4 regions of the Aeromonas sp. MdU4 genome follow, and region 3 is predicted to be linked to each of the others. Evidence: predicted binding sites of a transcription regulator. Region 3 holds the regulator's gene; each other region holds the start of a gene.
What was found. Region 3 encodes LexA, which represses DNA repair genes until DNA is damaged. Its sites were predicted from a motif close to ANCTGTNTNNNNANACAGNT; they were not measured.
Positions count from the first base shown of each region.

Region 1: umuD (translesion error-prone DNA polymerase V autoproteolytic subunit) is a predicted target of LexA. The motif match lies at 6,384-6,403, and genes of this name have one in related genera.
Region 2: ruvA (Holliday junction branch migration protein RuvA) is a predicted target of LexA. The motif match lies at 1,924-1,943, and genes of this name have one in related genera.
Region 4: ACE1BR_RS03320 (DUF4250 domain-containing protein) is a predicted target of LexA. The motif match lies at 2,693-2,712, and genes of this name have one in related genera.

Region 1 covers NZ_JBHFMW010000023.1:158,696-166,164, reverse strand. The annotation lists gene ruvC (crossover junction endodeoxyribonuclease RuvC) at 1-33, opposite strand, end outside; gene ACE1BR_RS13035 (acyl-CoA dehydrogenase) at 180-2,504, opposite strand; gene ACE1BR_RS13030 (TetR/AcrR family transcriptional regulator) at 2,553-3,206, opposite strand; gene ACE1BR_RS13025 (phosphatase) at 3,674-4,414, shown strand; tRNA gene ACE1BR_RS13020 (tRNA-Thr) at 4,504-4,579, shown strand; gene umuC (translesion error-prone DNA polymerase V subunit UmuC) at 4,691-5,950, opposite strand; gene umuD (translesion error-prone DNA polymerase V autoproteolytic subunit) at 5,931-6,374, opposite strand; gene ACE1BR_RS13005 (DUF3283 family protein) at 6,491-6,679, shown strand; gene ACE1BR_RS13000 (WYL domain-containing protein) at 6,724-7,469, opposite strand, start outside.
Region 2 covers NZ_JBHFMW010000002.1:19,976-27,444, forward strand. The annotation lists gene ACE1BR_RS01535 (methyl-accepting chemotaxis protein) at 1-1,736, opposite strand, end outside; gene ruvA (Holliday junction branch migration protein RuvA) at 1,998-2,612, shown strand; gene ruvB (Holliday junction branch migration DNA helicase RuvB) at 2,621-3,631, shown strand; gene ACE1BR_RS01550 (cytochrome ubiquinol oxidase subunit I) at 4,566-6,122, shown strand; gene cydB (cytochrome d ubiquinol oxidase subunit II) at 6,134-7,270, shown strand; gene cydX (cytochrome bd-I oxidase subunit CydX) at 7,286-7,402, shown strand; gene ACE1BR_RS01565 (cyd operon YbgE family protein) at 7,389-7,469, shown strand, end outside.
Region 3 covers NZ_JBHFMW010000015.1:35,518-42,986, reverse strand. The annotation lists gene ACE1BR_RS08405 (ATP-binding protein) at 1-646, shown strand, start outside; gene trmL (tRNA (uridine(34)/cytosine(34)/5-carboxymethylaminomethyluridine(34)-2'-O)-methyltransferase TrmL) at 721-1,185, shown strand; gene ACE1BR_RS08395 (MATE family efflux transporter) at 1,199-2,560, opposite strand; gene ACE1BR_RS08390 (SCO family protein) at 2,563-3,189, opposite strand; gene ACE1BR_RS08385 (hypothetical protein) at 3,400-3,615, opposite strand; gene lexA (transcriptional repressor LexA) at 4,108-4,731, opposite strand; gene plsB (glycerol-3-phosphate 1-O-acyltransferase PlsB) at 4,936-7,359, shown strand; gene ubiA (4-hydroxybenzoate octaprenyltransferase) at 7,429-7,469, opposite strand, start outside.
Region 4 covers NZ_JBHFMW010000005.1:52,707-60,175, reverse strand. The annotation lists gene ACE1BR_RS03325 (glycogen/starch/alpha-glucan phosphorylase) at 1-1,936, opposite strand, end outside; gene ACE1BR_RS03320 (DUF4250 domain-containing protein) at 2,311-2,508, opposite strand; gene ACE1BR_RS03315 (cell division inhibitor) at 2,738-3,223, shown strand; gene ACE1BR_RS03310 (YcgN family cysteine cluster protein) at 3,626-4,060, shown strand; gene pflB (formate C-acetyltransferase) at 4,623-6,905, opposite strand; gene focA (formate transporter FocA) at 6,952-7,469, opposite strand, start outside.

The DNA.
Region 1 (7,469 bases), on a different contig from region 3:
CGATCCCGGATCGATGCCCAAAATAATGCTCATGGGTTGGTGATTGCTCTAAACGCGAGTGATGGTCGCCAAGATAGCAAACTGTGGCCCGTTTGGCTGTACGCGGGATGTGCGAACGGTCAGCGCGTGGCCAATGCCATAAAAAAGGCCCCGAAAGGGGCCTTTTGTCTCAGCGTTTATCAGGCTGCATGATGGATGGGGTTGGCCTGCGCCATCCCTTCCAGCTCGCCAGGGGCGAAGTTGTCCACCTGAATAGCCTCGTAGCGCAAGGCATCGGCGGCCAGCAGCTTGTCCGCCTCGTCCTTGCTCAGGATGGATTTGGCCAGGGCGGCTTCGACCAGCTCCGGCAGGGTCAGCTTGCGGGGCAGTTTGCCCTCTTTCTGGGCCTGTACCAGCTTCTTCTCGTAGGGCTGCACTGAAACCATGGCCTGGAAGGCTCGTTCCATCAGACCGACCGGATCCGCGTCGTCCTTGCCCACATAGCAGAGGGCGGTCAGACGGTCGCGCAGCTCGCCCGGTTTCATCATGGCCAGACAGATGGCGTGGCAGCGATCGTCGGCTGGCATCTTGTAACCGACGCCGAACGGGAACACCACGCGCTTGAGTACGGCACCTACCACCTTGTTCGGGAAGTTCTGGAAGAAGCCCTCGAACGCCTTGCCAATCAGGTAGAGGTTGCGCTCCACCGCGTACTGCACGAACGGCAGATCGGAGACCATGCGGCCCTGATCCTCGTAGTGCTTGAGGGTAGCGGAGGCCAGATAGAGGTGGCTCAACACGTCACCCAGACGGGCGGAGATCATCTCCTTGCGCTTGAGATCGCCACCCAGCATCAGCATGGAGACGTCGGCGCACAGGGCCAGCCCTTTACTCATGCGGGACAGTTGCTTGTAGTAGCGGGCGGTTTCGCCTGCCACCGGAGAGCCGTTGAATTTACCCAACGTCAGCCCCTGGAACAGGGCGCCGAAGAAGTTGCTGGTGCCAAAAGCGATGTGCTTTATCAGTAGGGCGTCAAACTTCTCGAGACCGCGCTCCACGTCGGTGTCGGCGGCCGCTTCCAGCTCGGCAAACACGTAAGGATGGCAGCGGGTGGCACCCTGACCGAAGATCATCAGGTTGCGGGTCAGGATGTTGGCCCCTTCCACCGTGATGGCCACCGGAATGCCCATGTAGGCGTAGCCGGTGTAGTTTTTCGGGCCGAGCTGGATGGCACGACCGGCGTGGATGTCCATGGAGTCATCCATGATCTGGCGCGCCATTTCGGTCATGTGGTACTTGGAGATGGCGGTGACGATGGCCGGTGCCTGACCCAAGTCCAGGGAACCTGCGGTCATGCGACGGGCCCCTTCCAGCTGATAGGTGAGGCCGCCGATGCGGGCCAGTGCTTCCTGCACACCTTCAAACTTGCCGATGGACATGCCGAACTGCTTGCGCACGTAGGAGTAAGCACTCACGGTACGGCTCGCCATGTGACCACAAGCGGTGCCTAGGGCCGGCAGCGAGATGCCGCGACCGGCGGAGAGGCACTCCACCAGCATACGCCAGCCACGACCGGCGTAATCCGGACCACCGATGATCCAGTCGAGCGGAATGAACACATCCTTGCCGAAGGTCGGGCCGTTCAGGAACGCCAGACCCATGGGGTAGTGGCGATCGCCAACGCGCACACCCGGATGGCTGGTAGGGATGAGTGCGCAGGTGATGCCCAGCTCTTCCTTGTCTCCTAGCAGTTTTTCCGGGTCATAGAGTTTGAACGCCAAGCCCAGCACGGTGGCACGCGGCGCCAGGGTGATGTAGCGCTTGTTCCAGTTGAGGCGAATACCCAGCACCTCTTCACCCTTGTGCATCCCCTTGCAGACGATCCCCTTGTCAGGAATGGCACCTGCATCGGAGCCCGCTTCCGGCCCGGTCAGGGCGAAGCAGGGCACCTCTTTGCCATTGGCCAGTCCCGGCAGCCAGAAATCTTTCTGGGCTTGGGTGCCGTAGTGCATCAGCAGCTCGCCCGGGCCGAGGGAGTTGGGCACCATGACGGTGACCGCCACGCTCAGGCTCTTGGTGGCAATGCGGGTGACGATGGTGGAGTTGGCGATCGCCGAGAATTCACGGCCGCCGTAGGATTTCGGGATGATCAGGGAGAAGAAGCCTTCCTTCTTCAGATAGTCCCACACCGGTTCTGGCAGGTCTTTGGTTTCGTTGACGATCTTGAAATCGTCGACCATGGCGAGCAGGGTTTCGACCTGATTGTCGATAAAGGCCTGCTCTTCGGCGCTCAGTTCGGCTTTGCCGTAACCGTGAAGTTTTTTCCAGTCGGGATTGCCGCGGAACAGCTCGCCATCCCACCAGACGGAGCCGGCTTCCATGGCCTCCCGCTCGGTAGCTGACAAGGGCGGCAGTATCTTTTTGAAGATGCCGAACACCGGACGGGTTACCACCTTTTTACGGATGGAGGGCACGCCGAGCACAACGGCTATCGCCAGCACCAGCAGGACAAGCAATGTGATCATACCGAAGTTCCTTCTATTTCACTGTTTCCGTTGATTTATTGTTGGTTGTTACACGGCCAGGGAGAGCCTGGTCGACTCCACGGGCGCCCCGACTCCGGACGCCAGATAAGGAATAACGTTGCGCACCAGCCCTTCCACATCGAGCTGCTGGCCAAAGTCGGCCAGGGCGATGTCGCGTAGCGCATCGGCGGAGGCCATGGTGAATACGACGGTACCCAGGGTGAAGTGCAGGCGCCAGAAGAGATCCGCTGGCGAGAGGGCCGGATTGGCCTTGGAGATAGCCTGGGTGATCCGCATCAGAATGGGACCATAGTGAGCGGTAATGAAGCGGCGCAGGTGGCCCTGGCTGTCGATATAGCCACGCCCCAGCAACTGCATGAAGATGGCCGGGCCGTTGGTCCGTACCGCCGACAGCCTCATCAGTGGCTCGACAAAACTTTCAAAGAGTTGCAGCAGAGTCAGTTGATCCTGCTCCATCAGCACCCGCAGGCGGGCATCCAGATCGGGCATGAACAGACTTAAATAACGGTCGAGCACCGCCTGGATCAGCTCCTTCTTGGAACCGAAGTGATAGTTCACGGAGGCCAGGTTGACATCGGCCTCGCTGGTGATCAGACGCAAAGAGGTATCGGCAAACCCCCGCTCGGCAAACAGCACTTCAGCGGCATCGAGAATACGGTTTTTGGTATCGATTTTACTCACTGGACACCTCACTTAAACGAATGTTTAAAAAGTACGTTTCATAACGTGAAGTGTCAAGAGAATGTGAATGGGTGTTAGCGGAATGTTTTTTGATGAAAAGATCAAAGTGAGCGGAACTTAGTCAAAAAGCGGGACTCTATATCTATGCCACTGCAATTAAACATTAAGTCTCGCCCAACCTGCACCATGCTAGTTGGGCCTTTTTTTGTCCATCGTGTAGCGTTTCGGGAGCGGCAGGCAAAAAAAACCGCCGCAGGGTGCGACGGTGGGGAAAGTGAGTTTGCATCATCCTGATTCAAACTGTCGATGCGAGTTCAGGCAGGTATCGACGGGGGCAGTATGCCATTCATGGCGGCTCAGACTATGTCAGCTTCGCGGTATTTTGTGACAAAGTGTGGCAAGTGCTGGCGTGGCCCAATCTGCCGCTCTTTGTTATGCTGCCCCTTCAATATCTGAGGGGAGAGAAGATGAATTACCCGGTCGATACCCATACGCACACCATCGCCAGCACCCACGCTTACAGTACCATTCACGACTATCTGCCGATTGCCAGGGCCAAGGGGATCAAGCTGTTCGCCACCACGGATCACGGGCCCGAGATGGCTGATGCCCCTCATGTCTGGCATTTTGCCAACTTGCCAGTGTTGCCAAGAGTGGTTGATGGGGTAGGGATCCTGCGGGGTATCGAGGCCAACATCAAAAACCTCGACGGGGAGATCGATTTCCCCGAGCGCTATGAGTCGCGCCTCGACATGATCATGGCGGGTTTTCATGAGCAGGTATTCCCTCCCTGCGATCAGGCAACCCACACCCAGGCGATGATCAACGCCATCAAGAGTGGCCGGGTCGACATGATCAGCCACCCGGGCAATCCGGCATTTCCCATCGATATTCAAGCGGTGGTCAAGGCGGCAGCCGACTATCGGGTTGCGCTCGAGATCAACAACTCCTCCTTCATCCACTCGCGTCCGGGTAGCGAAGGCAACTGTCGCGCTATTGTGGAAGCCGCGCGGGATCTGGGGGCCTATCTCACCTTTGGCTCCGACTCTCACGTCGCCTTCAGCCTCGGCGATTTTGACCATTGTCACCGTCTGGTGACCGAAGCCGGTTTCCCGCAAGAGCGGATCCTGGTGCGTTCCCCCCGCGCCCTGCTCGAATTTCTCGAAAGCCGTGGTCGCGCCCATATTCCCGAGTTCGTCGATCTGTAAATCGTGCTCTAACACCATGAGCCAACTCATAAAATTGAGTTGGCTCGATTGACACACCGGCCATTTTTCGTGAATCTGAATGGCAACAAGCCGGTATAGCTCAGTTGGTAGAGCAGCGCATTCGTAATGCGAAGGTCAGGAGTTCGATTCCCCTTATCGGCACCATGTAAAACAAATGGTTAGCTTCTTGGCGAAGCTAGCCATTTGTACATTTTGGCTTGGGGTACCACGTGGGGTACCACATCTAACAAACGGTAGGCACATTACTGTATCCACTTACCTCGCCACCGGCAGATCCTCCCAACGTGTGGTGTAACAGGGGCTCAGGTGCTCTTGTCGCATCATCCACTCAGGCGACCCCGTGCCTTGGCTGGCAAAGCCTACGCGCCCCAATCCCTTGGCTTTGATCTGGTCCATCACTGCCATCAGCGCATCCGATTGAGCGGAAGACGGGGCAAACAGATCGGCCTGTTGTTGCTCCTTGGGAGTGAAATCACTCAGCATTACGCCCCCCTTCTGATAGCGGTAACCGTCGCGCCAAATCTGCGGTAGCAGCACGTTCACTTGCTGCAGCAACAACCGAGTGTCATCGCTAGGGCAGACCAGCCGGACGCCAGCCTGCTCACTGTAGTAAGGCGCTCGTTCGTCAAAGGGGTTGGTTCGCACGAACAGGTGCACCCGCTGGCAACACATCCCCTCGGCCCGCAGCTTCTCGGCTGCGCGAGCCATAAAGCCTGACAACGCTTGGGCCATTTCCCCACGGTCAGTCACACGCTCCCCGAAGGAACGGCTCGAGAGGATCTGCTGCTTCGCTGCCGGTTCAACGGTTAGCTCTGCGCAAGGCAGGCCACGCAGCTCCTGTACGATCCGCTCGACCACCACGCCGTATTGGGCGCGTAACCCTTTGGCATCGCTAGCCACCAAATCCGCAACGGTGTTCATGCCTTGTGCCACCAACTTGGCCCCCAAGCGCCGCCCTATGCCCCACACCTCATCCACCGGGGTGATAGCCATCAGCCGGGCGCGGCGCAGCTCGTCACGCAAGTCCACGACGCCGCCAGTGGCAGGCCATTTCTTGGCTGCATAGTTGGCCAGCTTAGCAAGGGTCTTGGTGGGGCCGATCCCAACCCCTACCGTTAGGCCGGTCCACTGCCACACTCGCTGCCGGATCTGTTGCCCATAGGCTGTCAGGTCCCCGGCAAACGACTCCGACAGTGACAGGAATGCTTCATCGATGGAGTAGACCTCCAGCTCGGGGGCCATGGTCTCCAACGTGCTCATCACCCTGCCAGACATGTCTCCATAGAGCGCGTAGTTGGAGCTGAATGCCACACCACCATGCGCCTCGAACTGCTCGCGGATCTTGAAGTAGGGCCCGGCCATCTTGATGCCCATCGCCTTGGCTTCGGGGCTGCGCGACACCACGCATCCATCGTTGTTGGAGAGCACCACGATCGGGCGGCCACGCAGCTCAGGGCGAAACAGCCGCTCACAGCTGGCGTAGAAGTTGTTTACATCAACGAGCGCTATAGCCATCACGCTGCCTCAGATTGCCAATCACATGGGTGACCACTCCGAACAACTCCAGGGAGAGGCTCATACAAGGGTCGATAGGCGCGAACGCCGGATTGGCTGGCAACAGCCGCAACCTCGGCTTGAGCTGCAAGGTCTTTACCGTGAAGCCGCCATCGAGTAGTGCAATCACCACATCACCATGGCGCGGGGTCAGGCTCTTATCGACCACCAGCAAGTCACCGGGAAAGATGCCGACCCCGGTCATGCTCTCCCCCTCGGCACGCAGATAGAAGGTTGCTGCAGGGTGCGCCACGCAGTGGGTGTTGAGGTCCAACTTCCCTTCCAGATAGTCGCTGGCTGGGCTGGGAAAGCCGCAAGAGGCGCGGTGCAAGAACAGCGGGATAGCCACCTCGGCGGGTGATGGGTCTGGGGTTAACAACTTCATGGCAACAATACCTGTATTTATATACAGGCATTATAGCGCACCACCTTTGAACCAGCGCAAGTCCCGCATGTCAGCGATGCCGTACCATGGCGCCAATAGATAACAAAAAAGTCACTATGAGTCACAATCTGTGTTCCCTACCGAAAGAGCAACAAGAACGGGTCGAGGTCGAGAAGGCCGCTGCATATGCGGTATGGAAGGAGCGCAACGGTCACTTGGCCAGCGCAAAAAGCGAAGCAAGCCAGCATAAGGGTGAGCTGGGCAGCTACTTTCTTGAGCAAGTAAGTAGGTACAAACGGGGCTAGCCTTCCTGTAGCCATGTTTTTATTCTGGGAACACCCTAAGTACCTTAACTCTCGCGCAAATCCGGGCTTTGGAGCTTGAAGATGCAGCCCTTGGCTACCAACTCGTCCCGGTTTGCCAGCACCAGCGGGTAGAGCAGCGGATGCTGTTCGTGATCGCCGTTATAGCTCACTTGCATGCGCTCCAGCGCGTAATGCATCAAAGGGATGCGCTGGTTGAGCAGCAGCTTGCCATCTGGCATGGCATAGTCACTGGCAATGATGGCCTGTTGTCCTGCGCTGAGGGTTGGGTTGGGTATGACCACCGCAGTGACCTGGGTGTTCCACTCAAGATCCTGATCCCGGCCGTGAGGGGAGGTATCCAGTAGCTCAGGTTCCCTACGAAACCGGCTCATCACAAAATCCAGATACACCCCTTTCTTCTCGCAGTAAGCGCGAACGTGCCAGCGGATCCCGTCATAGACCAAGGTATGGGGCACGATATTGCGGCCGCTCTGCTCCTCTGAGCTGAGGGATACGTAATCGACATCGACCCGCAACTGACCGCGAGCCGCTTGCACCAGACCCCGCACAATCTTGGGGTCGATATGGCGGTTGGGCACATCCAGGATCTCGATATGGCCGTAGCGCAAATCCATCAGCGGCAGGGTCAACAGCCCCGCCTCATGTTGGCGTTGGTGCTGCTTTTCACGGTGCAACAGCATCAGGTATTCGTCCACCTTGCCTTCACTAAAGCGGGGCACAAATTGCGCGGTAGGTTTGTACCCTTTCAGGCGTCGGTCATAGACCAGCC
Region 2 (7,469 bases), on a different contig from region 3:
GTCTTCAGGTTGCGCTGCATCATCAGATAGGCCGTTTCGGTCTGCTGCTGAATCGTATTGATTACCTGGCTTATCTCGGCGCTGGAGGCTGCTGTGCGGTTGGCCAGGGTACGCACTTCATCAGCGACTACCGCAAAGCCGCGCCCCATTTCACCGGCACGTGCGGCCTCGATGGCCGCATTGAGGGCCAGCAGGTTGGTCTGCTCCGAGATACCGCTGATGGTGGATATAATCTGGCCAATCTGCCCGGCCTGCTCCTTGAGCGAGTTGATGGCGATGGCACATTCACCTACCTCCAGTACCACCCGCTGCATGCCCGCACTGGCGGATGAGACGTACTGGCTGCTTTCGGTCGTCAGTTGGCGTACCTCGTTGGCATTTTGGGCCGCCATGCTGCAGTTGTCCGAGATACCGGTGGCAACTTGCACCATCTGCTCGCTGTCTTGGTGCAGGGCCAACGCATGCTCGGCAGTCTGTCGACTGCTCTGGCTAATGGCTTCGACCCGATTGACCGAGGTGTGAACGTGTTCGCTGATGTGCTGGTTGTTATCCATGGTGGAGCTGATCATCTTCTGCAGTTTTTCGATGAAGCGATCCACGCTGTTGGCCAGCGATCCAATTTCGTCGTCCCGTTGCAGGTTGATGCGCGCGTTGAGATCACCCTCACCCGCTGCAATGTCCTGCATCCGTTTATCCACCTGCAGCAGCGGGGTCACCAGCTTGCGGGTCAGCCAGAGGCCGCAGAGAGCGACGATCATCAGGCTTACTAGCAGACCACCGAGCAGCTGGGTATTGGTATGGCTGATGATGGTGTTGAGCTGTGCCACCTGATCTTCCACGGTGGCATCGCCCTGGGCTTCGACATCGATCAGCTGCTGTTGCAGCCCATCCGCGCTCTTTTCATAGATGGTTTGCTGGGCCTGGTAGTTGGCAAGGGCTGTCAACCAGTTGCCCAGCAACTGTTTGTGGCGTGCCAACAGTTCACGGTATTGGCTTGCCAGAGTATGGCCGCTGAATTCACCGCTGCCGTCTACATCGAACAGACCGGTTGCCAGCATCCGGGCCACAGCGCCTTCATAGAATTCGCTGGCGTCTTGCAATTCGCCCTTGATGGCATCCGAAATGCCCTGTCTGCGCATCTTCTCCAGCGCATAGAGTTGTCGTAAAAAGCCGATATTGGCTTCCATACCGCCGTCGGCGGCTTCCCAGCGGGTTGCCAGTCCGCCGTTCCAGCTGATGGGCTGATCTGGCGACTGGGTCAGTGTCTCTACGGCCCCATCCCCGACCACTTCCAGTTGGGCCGAGAGCCGTGCCAGGCGGTCGGCATTATCACGCAGGGATTGGTCTATATCGGTATAGCTGCGATAGAGCGTCAGCAAGGTGTCTTGCTGTTGCTGATAGTCCTGCTGTTGCCGGGTCATTGCGGTGATGGCTGGCGGATTGATCAGGTTTCCCTGCACAACGCGTTGCAGTGCATCCGCAGTGGCCTCTTTTGCTTCATTCAACTTGCCGTTGTCGAGCGGGATACCGTTGAGCATCTTTTGGATATGAAGTTGCTGATGCCCCAGTTCGATAGAGCCTTCCATGGCGCCATCTGCTGTTTGCCAGGCCGCGCCCAGTACGTAGGAGAGCAGATCAGCCAGTCGCTGGCTGCCATACCAGCCCACGACCCCCATCCCCAGCGTGCAACTGAGCAAGATGGCAAGACCCAGATTGGAGGTAGTAACTATTTTCATGTGATGGCCTTCCTTGGTGTCGACATTGGCACAATGTTTTGGATCCGAACGGATTGAGTTTAGTGGCTTATGTTCCGCTCATAGCCCTGTTTGGTGCCGGAATATCCCGTGCACTGGATGCACGGGATCAAGCATGGTGACTAATTGCATAAAAAGCCGCTCTGACCACTCCTTGTCTCGGGGCCTATGCTGGATACTTATCCAGTTATTCTTTATGCTATGAGCCAATTTACGAATTGTTGTATTGGTGAGGAGAGAGCCGTGATTGGTCGCTTGCGAGGCATTGTCATTGAAAAGCAGCCCCCCGAGGTTTTACTGGAAGTAGGCGGGGTGGGCTACGAGGTACATATGCCGATGAGCTGCTTCTATGACTTGCCGGAGATCGGCAAGGAGGCGACCATCCATACCCATTTTGTGGTGCGTGAAGATGCCCAACTGCTCTATGGGTTTAACCACAAACAGGAGCGGGCGTTGTTCCGCGAGCTGATCAAGACCAACGGCGTGGGCCCCAAGCTGGCGCTGGCGATTCTCTCCGGCATGACTGCCAGCCAGTTCGTTATCAGCGTTGAGCGGGAAGAGATCAGTTCGCTGGTCAAGTTGCCAGGGGTTGGCAAGAAGACCGCCGAGCGGCTGGTGGTCGAGATGAAAGATCGCCTCAAGGGCTGGGTCAGTCACGACCTCTTCTCTCCGGCCATGGTCACATTGCCAGCCAGTGAGCCCGAATTGCGTGCGCCGGATGTGACCGAAGAGGCGGCCAGTGCGCTGGTGGCCCTTGGTTACAAGCCGCAGCAGGCGAGCCAGATTGTCAGCAAGATTGCGAAAGAGGGGATGTCGGTGGAAGAGATCATCCGTGAATCCCTGCGTAGCCTGGTGTGAGGTAGTTGATGATTGAAGCAGACCGCCTCATCTCGGCCAGTGCCGCGCGAGAGGATGAGATTATCGACCGGGCCATTCGTCCCAAGAAGTTGGCTGACTACACCGGTCAGGATACCGTTTGCGAACAGATGGAGATCTTTATCGAAGCGGCGCGTCAGCGGGGTGAGGCGCTCGATCACCTGCTGATCTTTGGCCCGCCCGGTCTGGGCAAGACCACTCTCGCCAACATCGTTGCCAACGAGATGGGGGTCAATATCAAGACCACCTCTGGCCCGGTGCTGGAAAAAGCAGGGGATCTCGCCGCGCTGCTCACCAACCTTGAACCCAACGATGTATTGTTCATCGACGAGATCCACCGTCTCAGTCCGGTGGTGGAAGAGGTGCTCTATCCGGCAATGGAGGATTACCAGCTCGACATCATGATTGGGGAGGGGCCTGCAGCCCGCTCCATCAAGCTGGATTTGCCCCCCTTTACCCTGATTGGCGCGACAACCCGGGCTGGTTCTCTGACCAGTCCATTGCGGGATCGCTTTGGTATCGTCCAGCGGCTGGAGTTCTACAACGTCAAGGATCTGACCGACATTGTTTCGCGCAGTGCCCGTTGTCTGGGTCTGGAGATGACGGAAGACGGAGCCATTGAGGTCGCTCGGCGTTCTCGTGGGACGCCGCGGATTGCTAACCGTTTGTTAAGGCGAGTCCGTGATTTTGCTCAGGTGAAATCCGATGGCCGGATCGACGGTCCCATCGCAGCACGTGCCATGGACATGCTGGACGTCGATAATGAAGGATTTGACTTCATGGACCGCAAGTTATTGTTGGCTGTGATAGACAAGTTTATGGGGGGCCCGGTGGGTCTTGATAATCTGGCTGCGGCGATCGGGGAAGAGAAAGATACTATCGAAGATGTACTGGAGCCTTATCTGATCCAGCAGGGGTATTTGCAACGTACACCCAGAGGACGGATTGCCACTACACGAGCCTATGCTCATTTCGGTCTTCAGCGACCAGATGAGAAGTAAAAACAGTCGTTTGAATGTGAAACCGCCGTCAAAGGCGGTTTTTTATTGTCCGGGCAAAAAAAAGCCCACGGCGAATGCTGTGGGCAAAGACAATTCAGGATGGATGTTCACAGACAGTGAGTGCGTCTGGACACAGACCGGAAAATAAACAGGTGAGCCGTCGCGAGCTCTCAGAGTCGGTTCAGTTGATAGAGCTGAACAAAGGAAAGCTTGTAGTAACGGATGGTTTTAGCAACAAACTTTTTCATCTTCGATTCCAATAGACAGGTTCAAATTGATCGTCGAATACGTACCGTGAACCCAGATTAACCGGCCTGTATCCAAGGGTATGCCCTCACTGCGAGGCGCATTGTAGGAGTTCGAACCAGCTCGGGCAAACAAGAAAAATTACAATTTTCTAATTAGTTTATCTAATGTCTTTGTTGATGAAATTGGTTCGCATGAGTATGCATTTATTGCAGGTTTAAATTGAGTTTTTGGGTCAGGCGGGTGGTCTTGGATAATGTGTGAAAAGGGCCCTTATCCAGCTATTTAAAATTTAAATGGCTGGTTGGATGTTAAATTCTTAAATTGATTTAAATCAATATTTTACGCTTTGTTGTATTTTGTGATCGGGCTCGCGTCATTAATCGTGAAATAGATTAAAAATGCCTTTTAAAGCCATGTATTGACTGCCCTTTTACATTGATTTCAATCAAATAAAGGTGATATAAAACCATGGTCATCATGGGCGAGAATAAATTCCAGCTGGTTGTTTTATAAATGTTAAACATTAGCTTTCTTTGTTCTCATGCATTGCCTTGTTGTTAATATTGGTCGTTGTTGACGTGGCTTCGTTGTTTTGTGTTACAGCGGGACCTGTTCGATAACCCCCAACGGAAGCTTTGTCCTTAAAACTTAAAATAGCCGTGCCAATAATCGGTGAGGAAACATCATGATTGCTGAGCATGTGGTCGACCTATCGCGGTTCCAGTTCGCTGCGACGGCCCTTTATCACTTCTTGTTTGTCCCCCTGACGCTGGGAATGACCTTCATTCTGGCGATCATGGAATCTGTCTATGTAATGACCAACAACCCCGTCTACAAGGATATGACCAAGTTCTGGGGTAAGTTGTTCGCCATTAACTTCGCCCTTGGGGTGACTACCGGTTTGACCATGGAGTTCCAGTTCGGGACTAACTGGGCTTACTACTCCCACTATGTCGGCGATATCTTCGGGGCCCCGTTGGCCATCGAAGGGCTGATGGCCTTCTTCCTGGAGTCCACCTTCGTCGGTATGTTCTTCTTTGGCTGGGATCGCCTGAGCAAGCATCAACACCTGGTTGCGACCTGGTTGATGGCGCTGGGTACCAACCTCTCCGCCCTCTGGATCCTGGTCGCTAACGGCTGGATGCAGAACCCGGTCGGGGCCGAGTTCAACTTCGAATCCATGCGGATGGAGATGGTGAGCTTTGCTGATCTGGTGTTCAACCCGGTTGCGCAGGTCAAGTTCGTCCACACTGTGGCGGCTGGCTATACCTGTGGCGCCATGTTTGTGCTGGGTATCTCCTCCTACTATCTGCTGAAGAATCGTGATGTGGCCTTCGCCCGTCGCTCCTTCGCCATCGCGGCCGCATTTGGTATGGCCTCCATCCTCTCTGTGCTGATACTCGGTGACGAATCCGGTTATGAGACCGGTGAAGTTCAGAAGGTGAAACTGGCTGCCATCGAAGCTGAGTGGGAGACCGAACCGGCTCCGGCTGCGTTCACCCTGTTCGGTATTCCGAACCAGGAAGAGATGCGCACCGATTACGCCATCAAGATCCCCTATGCCATGGGCATTATTGCGACTCGTTCGCTTGATACTCAGGTTACCGGTCTCAAGGATCTGAAGGTTGAGCACGAACTGCGCGTACGCAACGGTATGACCGCTTACGACTTGCTGACCAAGCTGCAATCCGGTGACAAGTCTGACGAGACTCGTGCTCGCTTCGACGAAGTGAAACAGGATCTGGGCTATGGTCTGCTGCTCAAGCGCTATACCAGCAACGTGACCGATGCCACTGATGATCAGGTCAAGGCCGCCGTGGATGACTCTATCCCGCAGGTTCTGCCGCTGTTCTTCGCTTTCCGCATCATGGTCGCCGTCGGTATGTTGATGCTGGTGCTGATCGGTATGGCCTTCTATGACAGTGCCCGTCACCGCATCGGTGAGCGCAAGTGGCTGCTCAAGGGTCTGCTGTGGGGTATCCCGCTGCCGTGGATCGCTATCGAAGCAGGTTGGTTTGTGGCCGAGTATGGTCGTCAACCCTGGACCATCGCGGAAGTACTGCCGACCTCGGTCTCGGCTTCCAACGTGCCTGCGGCTGAAATCTGGTTCTCTCTGATCGGCATCTGCCTGTTCTACACCGTGCTGCTGGTGATCGAGATGTACCTGATGTTCAAGTTTGCCCGTCTTGGTCCTAGCAGTCTGAAGACCGGCAAGTATCACTTCGAACAGCTCAAGGCATAAGGAGAGTGACCATGTTTGATTACGAAACTCTGCGTGTCATCTGGTGGGTGCTGGTCGGCGTGCTGCTGATTGGTTTCGCCATCACTGACGGCTTCGACATGGGGGTAGGCGCACTGCTCCCGTTCGTCGGCAAAAAAGACATTGAACGTCGCGTCATGATCAACTCCATTGCTCCCCACTGGGATGGCAACCAGGTGTGGCTGATCACCGCGGGTGGCGCCCTGTTCGCAGCATGGCCGCTGGTTTACGCAACTGCGTTCTCCGGTTTCTACGTGGCGATGATCCTGACTCTGATGGCGTTGTTCTTCCGTCCGGTCGGTTTTGACTACCGTTCCAAGCTGGAGAGCCCGAGATGGCGCAACAACTGGGACTGGTGCCTGTTTATCGGTGGTGCGGTTCCGCCCATCGTATTCGGCGTTGCGTTCGGTAACCTGCTGCAGGGTGTGCCGTTCGAATTCAACCAGTTCCTGATGTCTACCTATCACGGTAACTTCTTCGGTCTGCTCAACCCGTTCGGCCTGCTGGCCGGTATTGTCAGCCTCAGTATGTTCCTGGCTCAGGGTGCGACCTGGCTGATGATGAAGACCGAGGGTGAAGTGCTGGCTCGCTCCCGCACCGCCGCCATCGGCAGCTCACTGCTGTTGTTTGTGCTGTTCGCTGTTGCGGGCTGGTGGGTAAGCGGCATGGAAGGTTATGTCATCGTCAAGGCTGCGGCCAACGATGCGGTCTCCAACCCGCTGGGCAAGGAAGTGGTGCAACAGGCTGGTGCCTGGATGAATAACTACACCCTCTACCCGTGGATGGTGGCAGCCCCTGTGCTGGGTCTGGCCATGAGCCTGCTGACCGCTCTGTTTGCCAAGCTGAACAAAGGCTGGTTGGCGTTCACTACCTCCTCCCTGGCGATGGCGGGCGTGATCCTGACTGCCGGTTTCTCCATGTTCCCGTTCGTGATGCCCTCAAGCCTTGAGCCGTCACAGAGCCTGACCATGTGGGATACCACTGCCTCCTTCAACACCCTGCAGGTGATGACGGTTGCCGCAGCTATCTTCGTACCGATTGTGCTGGCTTATACCCTGTGGACTTACATCAAGATGTTTGGCCGGGTGACCAACAAGCACATCGAAGATAACCAACATTCGGCCTACTAAGAAGGAGCCCTGATAATGTGGTATTTCACCTGGATCCTGGGTCTGCTGCTGGCCTGTGCATTTGGCATCATCAATGCGCTGTGGTTGGAACACACCGAAAACATGGATCGTCAGATCGATGAAAACAAGTGATCGACTCGCCAGGCTGGCCGCTCCACTGGAGCGCCAGCCATGGCAGGGGTTGATGTTACTCGCGGCG
Region 3 (7,469 bases):
ACAGAAACAGCTGCTCTCTGACATCTCCCACGAGCTGCGCAGCCCCCTCACCCGGATGCAGCTGGCACAGGCGCTGATCCGCCGCAAGCAGGGGGACAGCGCCGAGCTGGCGCGGATCGAATCGGAAATCGGACGGCTGGACAAGCTGATCGGCGATCTGCTCGATCTGTCGCGGGTACAGCAGCATGTGGAGGCGCCGGTGGTACACCCGCTGGCCGAGTTGCTGGAGCCCATCCTCGAAGATGCGATGTTCGAAGCGAACCAGAGCGGCAAGCAGCTCAGGTTGCCGCCGCTGCCTGCCGAGTCGATCCAGATGTGGCCCGAGCTGCTGGCCAGAGCGGTAGAGAACCCTCTGCGCAACGCCCTCAAGTATGCTCGCGAGTTCATCAAGGTGGACTGGTATCGGGAGGGGTTGGAGTGGGTGATGACCATTCGGGATGACGGCCCCGGTGTGCCTGACGAGCAGCAAGCATTGCTGTTCCAGCCCTTCTTCCGGGTCGATGATGCCCGCAATGCCAAGACCGGCGGCACCGGACTGGGGCTGGCCATCGCCTCGGAGGCGATCCAGCGTCACGGCGGCACCATTGCGGCCAGCAACAATCACCCGACCGGGCTGACCATCACCATCCGCTTGCCCATCGCCTGATCCTTTTCATCCTGGCGGGCGCTGGGTATGCTGGCGCCCCTTCTTGGCTTTACATCTCTTTGCAGGAACTCGTCATGCTCGATATCGTCCTCTACCAGCCGGAAATTCCGCCCAACACCGGCAATATCATCCGGCTCTGCGCCAATACCGGTTACCGGCTCCATCTGATCGAGCCGCTGGGATTTGAGTGGGATGACAAGCGGGTGAAGCGGGCGGGACTCGACTATCACGAGTTTGCCGAGGTGAAGCGCTGGCCGAACTATGAGGCCTTTCTGGCAGCCGTGGCGCCCAAGCGGGTATTTGCCTGCACCACCAAGGGTCGCACTGCTCACTCGGCGGTGCAATTTGCTCTGGGCGATGCCTTGCTGTTTGGCCCGGAGAGTCGCGGTCTGCCCATCGAGATCATCGAGAGCCTGCCGTTCGAGCAGCGGCTGCGCATTCCGATGGTGCCCCAGAGCCGCAGCATGAACCTCTCCAACGCGGTATCGGTGTTCGTCTACGAGAGCTGGCGCCAGCTCGGCTACGACGGCGCCATGTAAGCGCCGTCGCGGATCAGTGGCGGGCGTCGAGCAGATGCCCGCTTCGCTCCAGCCGCCAGCAGGTGACCCCCAACGACAGACCGCGCCCCACCATCAGCGCCGCCATCGCCGCCCATAACGCGGCCACGCCCCACGACTGACAGAGCCACCAAATCGGGAAGAAGCCGCCGAATGCGGCCAGCAACATGCTGTTGCGCATCTCCCGCGCCCGAGTCGCCCCGATAAAGACCCCGTCCAGCAGGAAGCACCAGACCGCCAGCAACGGCATGGCAATCAGCCAGGGAAGCTGGCGATTTGCCTCTGCCACGACCGCCGGAATATCGGTGATCTGCCCCACCAGCCAGCTGCCCAGCAGGGCAAACCCCAAGGTAAATGTGGTCGCAATCAGCGCGGCCCAGCCCAGATTGAGCACGATGGCTTCCCGCAGTTTCTGCCGATCCCGCTGACCGATGGCCCGCCCCACCATGGCCTCCACCGCATAGGCAAAACCATCGAGTCCGTAGGAGATGAGCATCAGAAAGTTGAGCAGCACCGCATTGGCGGCCACCGCCACATCTCCCAGCCGTGCCCCTTGCAGAGTCATAAATGCAAAGCAGAGCTGTAAACAGAGGGAGCGCAGGAAGATATCGCGGTTGAGGCCGAGCAGTCGCACCATAGGGGCAAGTTGCCGCCAACGCTGCCAGCCATTGTGCCACACCGTTGGCGCCAGTTGCCGCAGCTGACGGCGTACCAGCCAGATCCCGGCCGCCAGCGCGCAGTAGTCCGCCATGACCGACGCCGCTGCCACACCCCGCACCTGCCAGCCAAGCCCCAGCACAAACAGGGCATCGAGCGCCATGTTGACCAGATTGGTAAGAATCAGCATCACCATGGGGCTGCGGGCATCCTGCATGCCCAACAGCCAGCCCATGATCACCAGATTGCAGAGCGCCGCCGGGGCACTCCAGATCCGCACCGCTACGTATTGACCAGCATAGAGCTGCACCTCGGGCGAACCGCCACTCAGGGCGATTAGCCTTGGCAACAGGGGAAACAGCAACAGCAGCAGGGCTAATCCGAGGGCAATGGCCAGCCCCAACGCCCGCAACAGGGTGTCAAGTTGGGCGCGGCCATCGGCAGCACCATGAGCCTGCGCCGTCAGCCCGGTAGTCGACATCCGCAGAAAGCCGAGCAACCAGAAGATGAGGTTGATCAATGTTGCCCCGACCGAAACGCCTCCCAGAAACCAGGCCTGACCGAGATGACCGATCACCCAGGTGTCCACCAGCCCCAGCAAGGGGGTGGTGATATTGGAAAAAACCATGGGTAGAGCGAGGGCAAAAACAGCGCGATGGCGAGAGGGATCTCGCCACCAGTGAGCACACGACGGAGTCATGTTCAGTAGCCAGCCAGCTTCATCATGCGGGAGAAGTCAGACAGCATGGTGGCCATCTGCACTCGCGGTACCCGGCCAGGCACCACCTGCGGACGAAACACCCCCTGCAACTTGCCCTGGGGATTGATAAGCACAATGGAAGCGGAGTGATCGATCAGATAGTCCTTCTCCCCCTGATTGGCGATGGAGTAAACCAGCCCCAAATTGCGCACAAACGGGAACAACTTGTCGTGGGGTGCGGTCGCGGCTTTGAACTCGGGATTGAAGAAAGCGGTATAGGTCTTGAGACGGGCCGGATCATCGCGCTGGGGATCCGCCGAGATAAACACCACCTGGCTGTTGGGCGCTCTCTTCTTCAGCTGATCGTAGACGGAGCGTATATCTGCCAGCGTGGTGGGGCAGATATCGGGACAAAAGGTGTAGCCGACAAACAGAAAGGTCCAGTGCCCCTTCAGGTTGGCCGGGGTGAACGGCTTGCTATCCGCATCGGTAAAGGAGAAATCGTTGATATCCCGCCCGGCAGGATAGTAGTCGGCCTGCTCTGGCTGCTTCGGTTGTGTGGCGTAGAACGCGAGGATCAGACTGCCTATCAGCAGTAGAAAAAGCAGGGGATAGCGGAGCTTCATCATCACAAGAGACCTTTTCAATTCGAGGCAGATGGCCAGCCGTAACCGGACAAGAGGAGATATTGTACCCCAGTGAACCACCAAGATGGGGCGACCTTGTAACGAACCCTGTCAATAGTCGACCATTTGGTGCGATTTATCGCCAGTGTCGACCATAAAAAAACCGGCCCATCGGGAGCCGGTTATGAACACGCCGGTTTGTCTCGCGTCCTCTCAGGTACGGGCGTTGCGCCCCTGCTGCAACATCTTGCCGATGGCGCGGACTCCGATCGGAATAACGGGTGCCAGCCAGCCTTCTTCCCCTTGACGCTCGCCATGGCCTCGCCGGAACAACAGTACCAGACGCACCACCTTCTCTTTCGGGCATCCCAGCCAGAGCGTCCAGTGCGACCCCTTGTGGTGCAACCAGAGACCATAAAACCAGGTCATCCGGCTCCCCTTGATAAAATGGGTGATTGACGATTCCGAGGGCGCAGCTGCCACTTGTGAATCCCATGGCGATCTTGATGCCATACCAGTCCTCCTTGACCGACAGGTCATGTTGCTTCGTCGGCCTGCACTCTGGTCAGACCCGTCACGACTACCTGCAACGCCAAAAGTGGTGCCGAACCGCAAGGCTCGGGCTCTACCCACTCTCCCTTCATATCCCGTGAAGGTGTTTTGCTTCATTTTCGTAATGTCCGGCTCCTCGCGAACCACTCATTGGTTACTCATCAGCGAAGAACCCGTCGCCATCCCAGCGATGAGGCTGCAAGATGGGGCTCTGATCAGAGCATATATCTGAAATGAATGATTGCTAGCAGGTCGTACATGACAAACATACCCGCAGCAGAAATCCGCTTGATCTGGTTAGAAAAGATCACCAAAAACAGCACGGCCTCCCGAAGGAGGCCGTGTGGCAAAAGCAGTTGGAAGTAAGGACTACATCCAGTCGGCGTTACGGATCACCCCGACAGCCAGTCCCTCGATGGTGAGCTGCTGGCTGGAAAGGTCCACCTCGATGGGAGAGAGCTCTTCGTTCTCCGGCAGCAGCCACACCTGGCTACCCTTGCGCTGGAAGCGCTTGACGGTGACATCCTCATCGAGACGAGCAACCACCACCTGACCGTTGCGCACCTCCTGGGTCTTGTGCACTGCCAGCAGATCGCCATCCAGAATGCCGATGTTCTTCATGCTCATCCCCTGCACCCGCAGCAGAAAATCTGCCCGCGGATGGAACAGGGCGGGATCCACCTGGTAGTGGCTCTCGATATGCTCCTGCGCCAGGATCGGTTCACCGGCGGCTACCTTGCCGATCAGCGGCAGGCCGCTCTCTTCCAGCACCTCTTCCTCTTCAAGCAGCAGGCGAATACCGCGGGACGTGCCCGGCATGATCTCGATGACCCCTTTTTTGGCCAGGGCCTTCAAATGTTCTTCGGCCGCATTGGCCGACTTGAAACCAAGCTTCTGGGCAATCTCGGCACGAGTCGGCGGCATGCCGGTCTCGCTCATGTTCACCTTGATCAGCTCCAGCACTTCGGCCTGGCGGGGGGTAAGGGGTTTCATAGAATTGGCACCTGTCTTTTTATACAGCACACTGGCAGTATATACAGTGCGGTGGCCAAGGCAAGGCGCAGCTGACATTTGTCACGACCAACCCCTCATTTACTGCTGTTTTGATCCTGCGCAGCCAACTCATCGTACCTCTCGGCGACAACGGGCTGCCGATTTGTTATGCTCACGCCGCATTTTTTTGGAGAGCAGACGCACATGTCCCTAGGACAGAAGATTTCCAGAGCCATCTTGCAATGGCCGGTCAGCGGCTTGGTCAATCACAAGAGCCTGCCGGAAAATCCCATCACAGAACTCAATCTGGATCCGGCCAGACCCATCGTCTACGCCCTGAAAACCAGTTCGATCACCGACCTGATGACCTTGCAGCAGTGCTGCGAGGATCTCGATCTGCCCGGCCCCTTCACGCCGCTGGAGCTTAACGGCCAGCTGCTGCCGCGCTATGTCTGTCTGGATCGTCCGCCTCCCCTGTTTGGCAAGCGCAGCAAGCCGCTCCCCTTCCTGCAGGAGTTCCACCAGCTGCTGGACCTGCATAAGCAGGATCCCGAACTGGATATCCAGGTGGTACCCGTCACCCTGTTCTGGGGCCGCGCCCCGGGGCGGGAGGGGGAAGAGGCCTCCGGCCTCAACATCATCAGCAGTCTGGCGCCGAACCGCCTCAAAAAGGCGCTTATCGTGATCCTCAAGGGGCGCGAGAATCTGGTGCGCTTCTCGCCACCGCTCTCCCTGCGCTACATGGCCGACAAGCACGGCACCGACGAGGCCATCGCCCACAAGCTGGCACGAGTGGCTCGCACCCACTTCAGCCGCCAGCAGTTGGCCGCCACCGGCCCGAAACTGCCGAACCGCAACCTGCTGTTCAAGCAACTGCTTGATTCCGAGGTGATCCAGCAGGCGATCAGCGAAGAAGCTGAGCGCGAAGGGATCAGCCAGGAAAAAGCCCAGAAGCGGGCTCACGGCTACATGGACGAGATCGCCTCCGACTTCTCCTACCGGCTGATCCGCCTCGGCGAAAGTTTCCTCGGCTGGCTGTGGAACAAGCTCTACCGCGGGCTCTCCGTCAACGGTGCCGAGAAGGTACGCCAGCTGGCACAAGAGGGGCACGAGATCGTCTATGTACCCTGCCATCGCAGTCACATGGACTACCTTCTGCTCTCCTACGTCATCTACCATCAGGGGATGGTGCCGCCCCACATTGCGGCGGGCATCAACCTCAACTTCTGGCCAGCGGGGCCCATCTTTCGCCACGGCGGCGCCTTCTTCATTCGCCGCACCTTCAAGGGCAATCCGCTCTACAGCACGGTATTTCGCGAATATCTCAACCTGCTGTTTGCCAAGGGTTACTCGGTAGAGTTCTTCACCGAGGGTGGCCGCTCCCGTACCGGCCGTCTGCTGCCGCCCAAGACCGGCATGCTGGCGATGACCCTGCAGGCGATGATGCGCGGTCTGGATCGTCCGGTGACTCTGGTGCCGGTCTATCTGGGCTACGAACACGTGATGGAGGTAAACACCTACCACAACGAGCTCAAGGGCAGCCGCAAGGAGAAAGAGAGCTTCCTGCAGGTGCTCGGCATCCTGCGCAAGCTGCGCAACTACGGCCGTGGCTTCGTCAACTTCGGCGAGCCGCTGACCCTCAACAGCTACCTGAGCGAGCATGTCCCCGACTGGAAAAAACACATCGGGGAAGAGGAGCGTCCAGAGTGGATGGCGGGGACCGTCAACGATCTGGCCGAACTACTGATGACCCGGATCAACGGGGCCGCCGCCGTCAACGGCCTGACCCTGAGCGCGCTGGCACTGCTGGCCGCCGAGCGTCACGCCCTGACCCGCGACGAGTTGCAGGCCCAACTCAACACCTATCTGGATCTGCTCAAGGCGGTGCCTTACAGCCCGCAGAGCACCATCCCGGATGAGGACGCCAAGACCCTGCTGGATCAGGCGATGGAGCTCAACAAGTTCGAGGTGAGCGAGGACAAGCTGGGCCAGATCATCAGTCTGGATCGCTATCAGGCGATCCTGCTGACCTACTACCGCAACAACATCCTCCACCTGTTCGCCATGCCCTCTCTGGTCGCCGCCCTGATCGAGCGGTGCGAGGGGATCTCTCGCAGCGAAATCATGGCCCGCTGCATCGACATCTATCCGCTGCTCAAAACCGAGCTGTTCCTCCGTTATGAAGAGGAGGAGCTGCCGGAGTTGGTCGACAGCCTGCTCGATGCTCTGCAAACCCAGCAGTTGATCGAGACCCGTGATGGTGGCTACTGGGTCAACCCGGCCAACCAGATGCGCCTGCTGCTGCTGGCGGAGAGCATTCAGGAGACTCTGCAACGCTACGCTATCGTGCTGACCCGGGTGCTGGACCAGCCCCATATCGAAGCGGAGCAGCTGGAAGCGGACGGCCTGATGATGGCAGAGCGCCTCGGCACCCTGCATGGCATCAATGCCCCCGAGTTCTTCGACCAGAAACTGTTCAGTACCCTGATCCACACGCTGCGCAAAGAGGGCTACTTCTCCTCCGACTGCAAGCCGGATCTCGGCCGCTTCCAGGCACTGGCAGAAAACATAGTGCCGCTGCTGAGCAACAAGATCCGCCGTACTATTCAGGCGGGCAACCAGCTCTGATCAGCAACCCGAAACAAAGAAGGCCGCATGATGCGGCCTTCTTTTTTATCAGGATTTGTGCGGGATAAGTCACGCCAGCAGGTAGTCGAGTACCAGACCGGCAAACACCA
Region 4 (7,469 bases), on a different contig from region 3:
GCTTCTCGGCCAGGCTCACGCGGTAGTTCGGCATGAACACCACCTTCAGCTTGCCTTGAATACGGGCGTCATTATTGACTCGCTCTGCCAGCTTGTTGATGGCGTAGATGATGTCTTTGGCCAGCTTGTAACCTGGTGCCGCTTTGGAACCGAAGATAAACACCCGCGGATGCATGTCGTAATCCGGGTTGGCCAATAGACGACGATAGAGCGCCATGATGTGGATGAGGTTCAGCTGCTGGCGCTTGTACTCATGCAGACGCTTAATCTGAACGTCAAAGATCGCCTCGGCGCTGACATCGATGCCGGTTTCGGCTTTGATGACTTTGACCAGTTTCTCCTTGTTGTGACGCTTGATGGTCATGAACTGCTTCTGGAACGCTTTGTCATCAGCAAACTTCACTACTCCACGCAGCTTGTCCAGCTGCAGCGGCCACTCCTTGCCCACCACCTCGTTATAGAGTGCAGCCAGTTCCGGGTTACAGGCCAGCAGCCAACGACGCGGGGTAACCCCGTTGGTGACGTTGCACATTTTTTCCGGCCACAGTTCGGCATACTCGGGGAACAGATCTTCTTTCACCAGCTTGGAGTGGATCTCGGCGACGCCATTCACTTTTGACGAGCCGATCACACACAGGTTACCCATGCGCACTTTGCGCACATCACCCTCTTCGATGATAGAAAGCTTGGCCTTGATGGCGTCGTTACCTGGCCATTTGGGTTCGACCAACTCGCTCAGGAAGCGGGCATTGATCTCGTAAATCACTTCCAGATGGCGAGGCAACACCTTCTCGAACAGACTGACCGACCACTTCTCCAGCGCTTCCGGCAGCAAGGTGTGGTTGGTGTAAGAGAACACCTGATAGCAGATAGCCCAAGCGGCATCCCAGTTCAAATCCTCCTCGTCCACCAGCACCCGCATCAGTTCCGGAATGGCAACAGTCGGGTGGGTATCATTGAGCTGAATGGCAATCTGCGCTGCAAAGTTACTGAAATCAGAACCATGCACCCGCTTGTAGCGACGCATGATGTCCTTGATGGAACAAGCACAGAAGAAATACTGCTGGATCAGACGCAGCTCTTTACCTGCATCGGTCTCATCGTTCGGATAGAGCACTTTGGAGATGGTTTCAGCCTGGGCTTTCTCTGCCTGGGAGTCGATATAACCGCCAGCGTTAAACACGTCCCAGTCAAAAAATTCAGAGGCACGGGATTCCCACAGACGCAGGATGTTGACGGTGTGACCGCCAAAACCAACAACCGGGATATCCCAAGGCACCCCTTTGATCTTGCGACCGGCGTGCCATACCTTTTTCAGGCCGCCATTGTCACCAAACACGGTCTCGACATAACCGTAGAGTGGTACTTCTTGCACTGATTCGGGACGGCAGATCTCCCACGGGTTGCCATATTCACGCCAGGAGTCCGGACGCTCAATCTGACGGCCATCCTGGATCTCTTGACGGAACAGGCCGTGTTCGTAGTGGATACCATAGCCAACCGCCGGGTAGTTCAGGGTGGCCAGCGAGTCGATGAAGCAGGCAGCCAACCGACCCAGACCACCGTTGCCCAGAGCCATGTCCGGCTCTTGTTCGCACAGGTCGGTCAGTTCCAGACCGAGTTCACCCAGAGCCTCTTCACAGGTCTTGTACAAAGAGAGGTTGTGCAGGTTGTTGGAGGTCAGACGCCCCATCAGGAATTCAGCAGAGAGATAGTGAATGGCACGAGTATCTTTCTTGAAATGAGTCTGCTGAGTACGGGTCAGGCGCTCGTACACCTGTTCATTGACGGCCGCAGCGGTAGCTTTCCACCACGCTTCGGGAGAGGCTTTCTGTTCGCTTGTACCCAAGGTAGAACGCAGGTGACGCACGATACTCGCCTTGAGCTGATCTTTATCCAGTTGGAGATCCTGGTCTGTCTTCTTCTTGGTAGCCATAAACCATATTCCTTCGTTACAAATAAAATTGTTATCCCGCTAGCGGGACCGGCGCTGTTGTTATCTCAAAATATATCCGGCGTGAGAATACTAACTAAAGCCACAGAATTAAAAGTTAACGCAAGTCACACTTTAACCGATAAAAACAGCCTTAAAATCTTGAAAACCCTTTCCTTTAACTGATCACATAAGAACAAACATTTCCTTTATTATCATGGCGTTAATGTCAAAATGAAAATATTATGACATGAATAGGTTTTCAGAGATTGCCAAGCCTTGAAAACCATTGAAAATAGACACTAAAAGGGCGTATTGAAACCGATTTCAATGCGCCGGGTAAATTATCGTATAAAGATGCAGCAATCATTTCATCCTCAAGGATATGGCTTGAACTGATTACTCAATGGGTCATAGTGGTACCCAATCTGATCCAGACGCCCCGCCAACAGCTCTTCACTCATATCGTAATAGGCCAGCAACTCCTCCAGCCCGTCACACTCAAGCCTTAGTTTCTCATTGATGATGCCCAACAATATGTTGGCATCCAGACGCTGCAAGGTACTGATATCCATAGCGGCACCTCCTTTAAATGACCTGTATAACCATGGGTCGTTCCACGGGTTTTGTCCATAGCATGAAAAACACACAGTAAAACTTAGATTAAATAACATTTAAAAACATGAAGTTATGAACATCTCCTGCCAACTTCATCACATTTCTCAGCAAAAACACCTTGTCACTGCCTCAGGATAGAACTACTGTATGTGCATACAGCTTGGATATTCATACAGGAAAACATATATGAACCAGCCTCTGCACTCACTGCCCTTTGCGATGAATCGTGTCATGAGCAACCCCTGGCCAACCAGAACCGCCTGTAAAGCTGAATCGGCTCATTATGGTGTGACTATCCAGGCTAATGATCAGTTTCTCAGCGAGCTGAGCAAGTTGGGTGACTCTCATGCCGGCTGGATCTTGTTGATCGCCCCGCCGGGGCGCCCCACAGCAAGCCACCTTGAAGAGCGAGGCATCGATCCCAACAGAGTGCTGGTGGTACACAGCCCCAAAATCAAGAACTGGCAGCAAACCCTGGAACGCAGCCTGGGCAATGGTCACTGCGCTGCTGTGTTTACCTGGCTACCCGAGCAGATCGAGCTGGATCACGTCAAGCTGCAGCGACTGGGGCAACAATCTGGCGTACTGACGCGCTTCTTTGGCACTAAACGGAGTAACCTTGGCACACATCAGTTGGCCTATGCAGAGCAAGATATCTATCTCAATCATTAAGACAAAAAACGAACGCTCATACAGGCCCCTCCAACTCGCCGTGGCAGATTGACCAACAACATGCACCGCGATGTTTTATCTGAGAAACAGGCGTGGCACAGCCTGAGGACAGGCACCGGAGGTCATTTGGCCTTTCTTGCTGCAAGCAGACAGACTGAATTAGCATATGTAACTGATACTAAAGAAAAACATAAGCTGGTTAATCATGCCGAACAGACATTGAAGCCTGCATATTTTATTGCTAGCAGGCGAGTCAATTTGGGCAACATGAAGACACTGTGAGTAGTACCTGGTGTGACTTGAAGATGACAATTCTCCCACCTGAGTAACCCTCTCCTTGAAATACTGGATAACAAGGGGTATAACCACGCGTTTTATCAGGTGTATTAAGTGAGCGGTATGATGCAAGCCCCCTTCTGGCAGACCAAGAGTCTGCAGCAGATGACTGAGTCCGAATGGGAATCCCTCTGCGATGGTTGTGGCAAATGCTGCCTCAACAAACTGATCGATGAGGATACCGACGAACTGGTATTTACCAATGTCGCCTGCAACCTGCTCAACACCAAGACCTGTCAGTGCTCTGACTATCCCAATCGTTTCAAAATAGAGCCTGACTGTCTGCAGATCACCCATGACAAGATTGCTGAATATGACTGGCTCCCCTCTACCTGCGCCTATCGCCTGCTGGCGGAGGGTGACACGCTGCCAGAGTGGCATCCTCTGCTGACCGGCAGTCGCTCCGCCATGCATCAGGCAGGTCAATCCGTTCGTGGCAAGGTCATTCACGAAGATCAGGCTGGTGAGTGGATTGATCACATCATTACCTGGGCCAGCTGACGTGCTCAACTAACCATTTTCTAGAGGCAAGGGCTGCACATAGTGCGGCCCTTGTCGTTTCTGCAAACAGGGATGGTAGCTTGGTTGGCTAAAGCCCACACATATCTGGCAGGCTCAAGCCTAGCCCCCTCCTCCCAACAGCAGACTTGCACATTGGCAGAGACAGAGACAGAGACAGAGACAGAGACAGAGACAGAGACAGAGACAGAGACAGAGACAGAGAATGATTCCATAACCACAGGCTTATGGATATTGCTTTCTACCCGCGATGGCGTCTCTTTCACCCGTAGACTGAGCCTGTTCGCCGTGGCCTAGCGCGTGACAGTGACACAATGACAGGCAAAGCCACCGCCCTATTGAGTGATAAAGCGTGGATGAATCATGATCGCATTACAGACCGTGCCAAGGTCAATCCTGGTGAATTGTTGCACCTTGGCCCTGTTCAAATATCCCATGACAATCTTTGTGGCCACTATGGGGCTGCTCTAGAGATCCATTCCCCCTAAATCACACGCATAAAAAAACCGGCGCCTTGGCGCCGGTTTTACTCACTGAATCTCGATTACAGAGAGGCGGTGAAGGTACGTGTGATGACGTCTTGCTGTTGCTCTTTGGTCAAAGAGTTAAAGCGAACGGCATAACCGGATACGCGGATGGTCAACTGCGGATATTTCTCCGGGTTTTCCATGGCGTCCAGCAGCATTTCACGGTTCATCACGTTCACGTTCAGGTGCTGACCACCCTCTACGTTGGATTCGTGGTGGAAGTAACCGTCCATCAGGCCAGCCAGGTTGGCTTTCTGAGCGTCCATGTCTTTGCCCAGTGCGTTCGGAACGATGGAGAAGGTATAGGAGATACCATCTTTAGCGTAAGCGAATGGCAGCTTGGCGACGGAAGTCAGGGAAGCAACGGCACCCTTCTGGTCACGACCGTGCATCGGGTTGGCACCCGGGCCGAACGGAGCACCTGAACGGCGACCATCCGGAGTGTTACCGGTCTTCTTGCCATATACCACGTTAGAGGTAATGGTCAGAACAGACTGGGTAGCAACAGCGCCGCGGTAGGTATTCAGCTTCTGAATTTTCTTCATGAAGCGCTCAACCAGATCACAGGCGATATCGTCAACGCGCTCGTCGTTGTTACCGAACTGCGGGTACTCACCATCGATTTCGAAGTCGACTGCAACGCCATCTTCGTCACGAACCGGCTTGACCTTGGCATACTTGATGGCAGACAGGGAGTCAGCTGCAACTGACAGACCCGCGATACCACACGCCATGGTGCGATATACGTCACGGTCGTGCAGCGCCATCAGAGAGGCTTCGTAGCTGTACTTGTCGTGCATGTAGTGGATGATGTTCAGCGCAGCAACGTACTGCTTGGCCAGCCAATCCATGAAGCTATCCAGACGAGACATGACATCGTCATAGTCCAGGAACTCGGAGGTCACCTTGTCAGTTTTAGGACCGACCTGGATCTTGAGCTTCTCGTCGATACCGCCGTTGATTGCATACAGCATGGTCTTGGCCAGGTTGGCACGAGCACCGAAGAACTGCATCTGCTTACCAATCACCATCGGGGACACACAGCAAGCAATGGCATAGTCATCGTTGTTGAAGTCCGGACGCATCAGGTCATCGTTCTCATACTGAACAGAAGAGGTCTCGATGGATACCTTGGCGCAGTACTTCTTGAAACCGATCGGCAGCTGTTCGGACCACAGGATGGTCAGGTTCGGCTCAGGAGACGGGCCCATGGTGTACAGGGTGTTCAGCATACGGAAGCTGTTCTTGGTGACCAGAGTACGGCCATCAACGCCCATACCAGCCAGAGTCTCGGTAGCCCACATCGGGTCGCCGGAGAACAGTGAATCGTATTCCGGGGTACGCAGGAAGCGAACCATACGCAGCTTCATGACCATGTGGTCCATCAGCTCCTGGGCTTCTTGCTCGGTGATCAGACCTTTCTGCAGGTCACGCTCGATGTACACGTCCAGGAAGCTGGAGGTACGACCGAAGGACATGGCTGCACCGTTCTGGGACTTGACTGCCGCCAGGTAGGCGAAGTAGGTCCACTGTACGGCTTCTTTGGCGTTCTTGGCCGGTACGGAGATATCGCAACCGTACTTGGCAGCCATTACCTTCATCTGTGCCAGGGCACGGTGCTGCTCGGAGATCTCTTCGCGCAGACGGATGGTGGCTTCCAGGTTTACGCCGTTTTCCAGGTCAGCTTGCAGGGACTTGAACTGGGCCAGTTTGTCGGCCATCAGGAAGTCGATACCGTACAGAGCGACACGACGGTAGTCACCGATGATACGGCCACGGCCGTAGGCATCCGGCAAACCGGTGATAACACCAGACTTACGGCAGTTCAGGATGTCTTTGGTGTAAACGTCAAACACGCCCTGGTTGTGAGTCTTGCGGTACTCGGTGAAGATCTTCTCGACCATCGGGTCCAGTTGACGACCGTACACTTCGCAAGAAGTCTTAACCATCTTGATACCGCCGTTGGCGATGATGGCGCGCTTCAGCGGCTTGTCAGTCTGCAGACCAACGATCTGCTCCAGACCTTGATCGATATAACCGGCATCGTGTGCGGTAATGGTGGAGGGCAGGTCAGTATCAAAATCGACCGGCGCATGAGTGCGGTTCTCGATTTTGATGCCTTCCATGACCTTGTCCCACAGCTTGGTGGTAGCTTCGGTCGCGCCAGCCAGGAAGGACTCGTCACCTTCATACGGGGTGTAGTTCTTCTGGATGAAGTCACGGGTGTTGACAGAGGTCTGCCATTCACCGGCCGCGAAGCCTTCCCATGCTTTTTGGAACTGTTCGTTAAGTTCTGCCATTTTTCATTACCTCACACGGTATTGATGTAGTATCCCGCAATCATCCTTAATGATGACGACGGAAGATAAACCAGTAAGTCAGACCAACCATCACGCCACCACCGATGATATTGCCGATGGTAACAGGGATGAGGTTGTGTAGGACGAAGTTGGATACGGTCAGGTCAGCAAAGGTTGCCGGATCCTGGCCGATGGCCTGCCAAAATTCCGGACTAGCCACGCTGTGGATAGCGATACCAACCGGAATCATAAACATGTTTGCGATGCTGTGCTCGAAACCTGCGGCAACGAACATGGCAACTGGCAGCAGCATAACCACTACCTTGTCAGTCGCGCTGCGGGCACCAAAGGCCATCCAGGCAGCAAGACACACCATCAGGTTACAAAGGATACCCAATGCAACGGCTTCGAAGAAGGTGTGGTGAATTTTGTGCTGAGCCACTTTCAGGGCATTGAGACCCCACTGGCCATCTGCCGCGGTATATTCCGCCGACATGATGATGAGGCCAACCATCAGCAGACCACCGATCAGGTTACCGAAGTAGACCAGACCCCAGTTCTTGA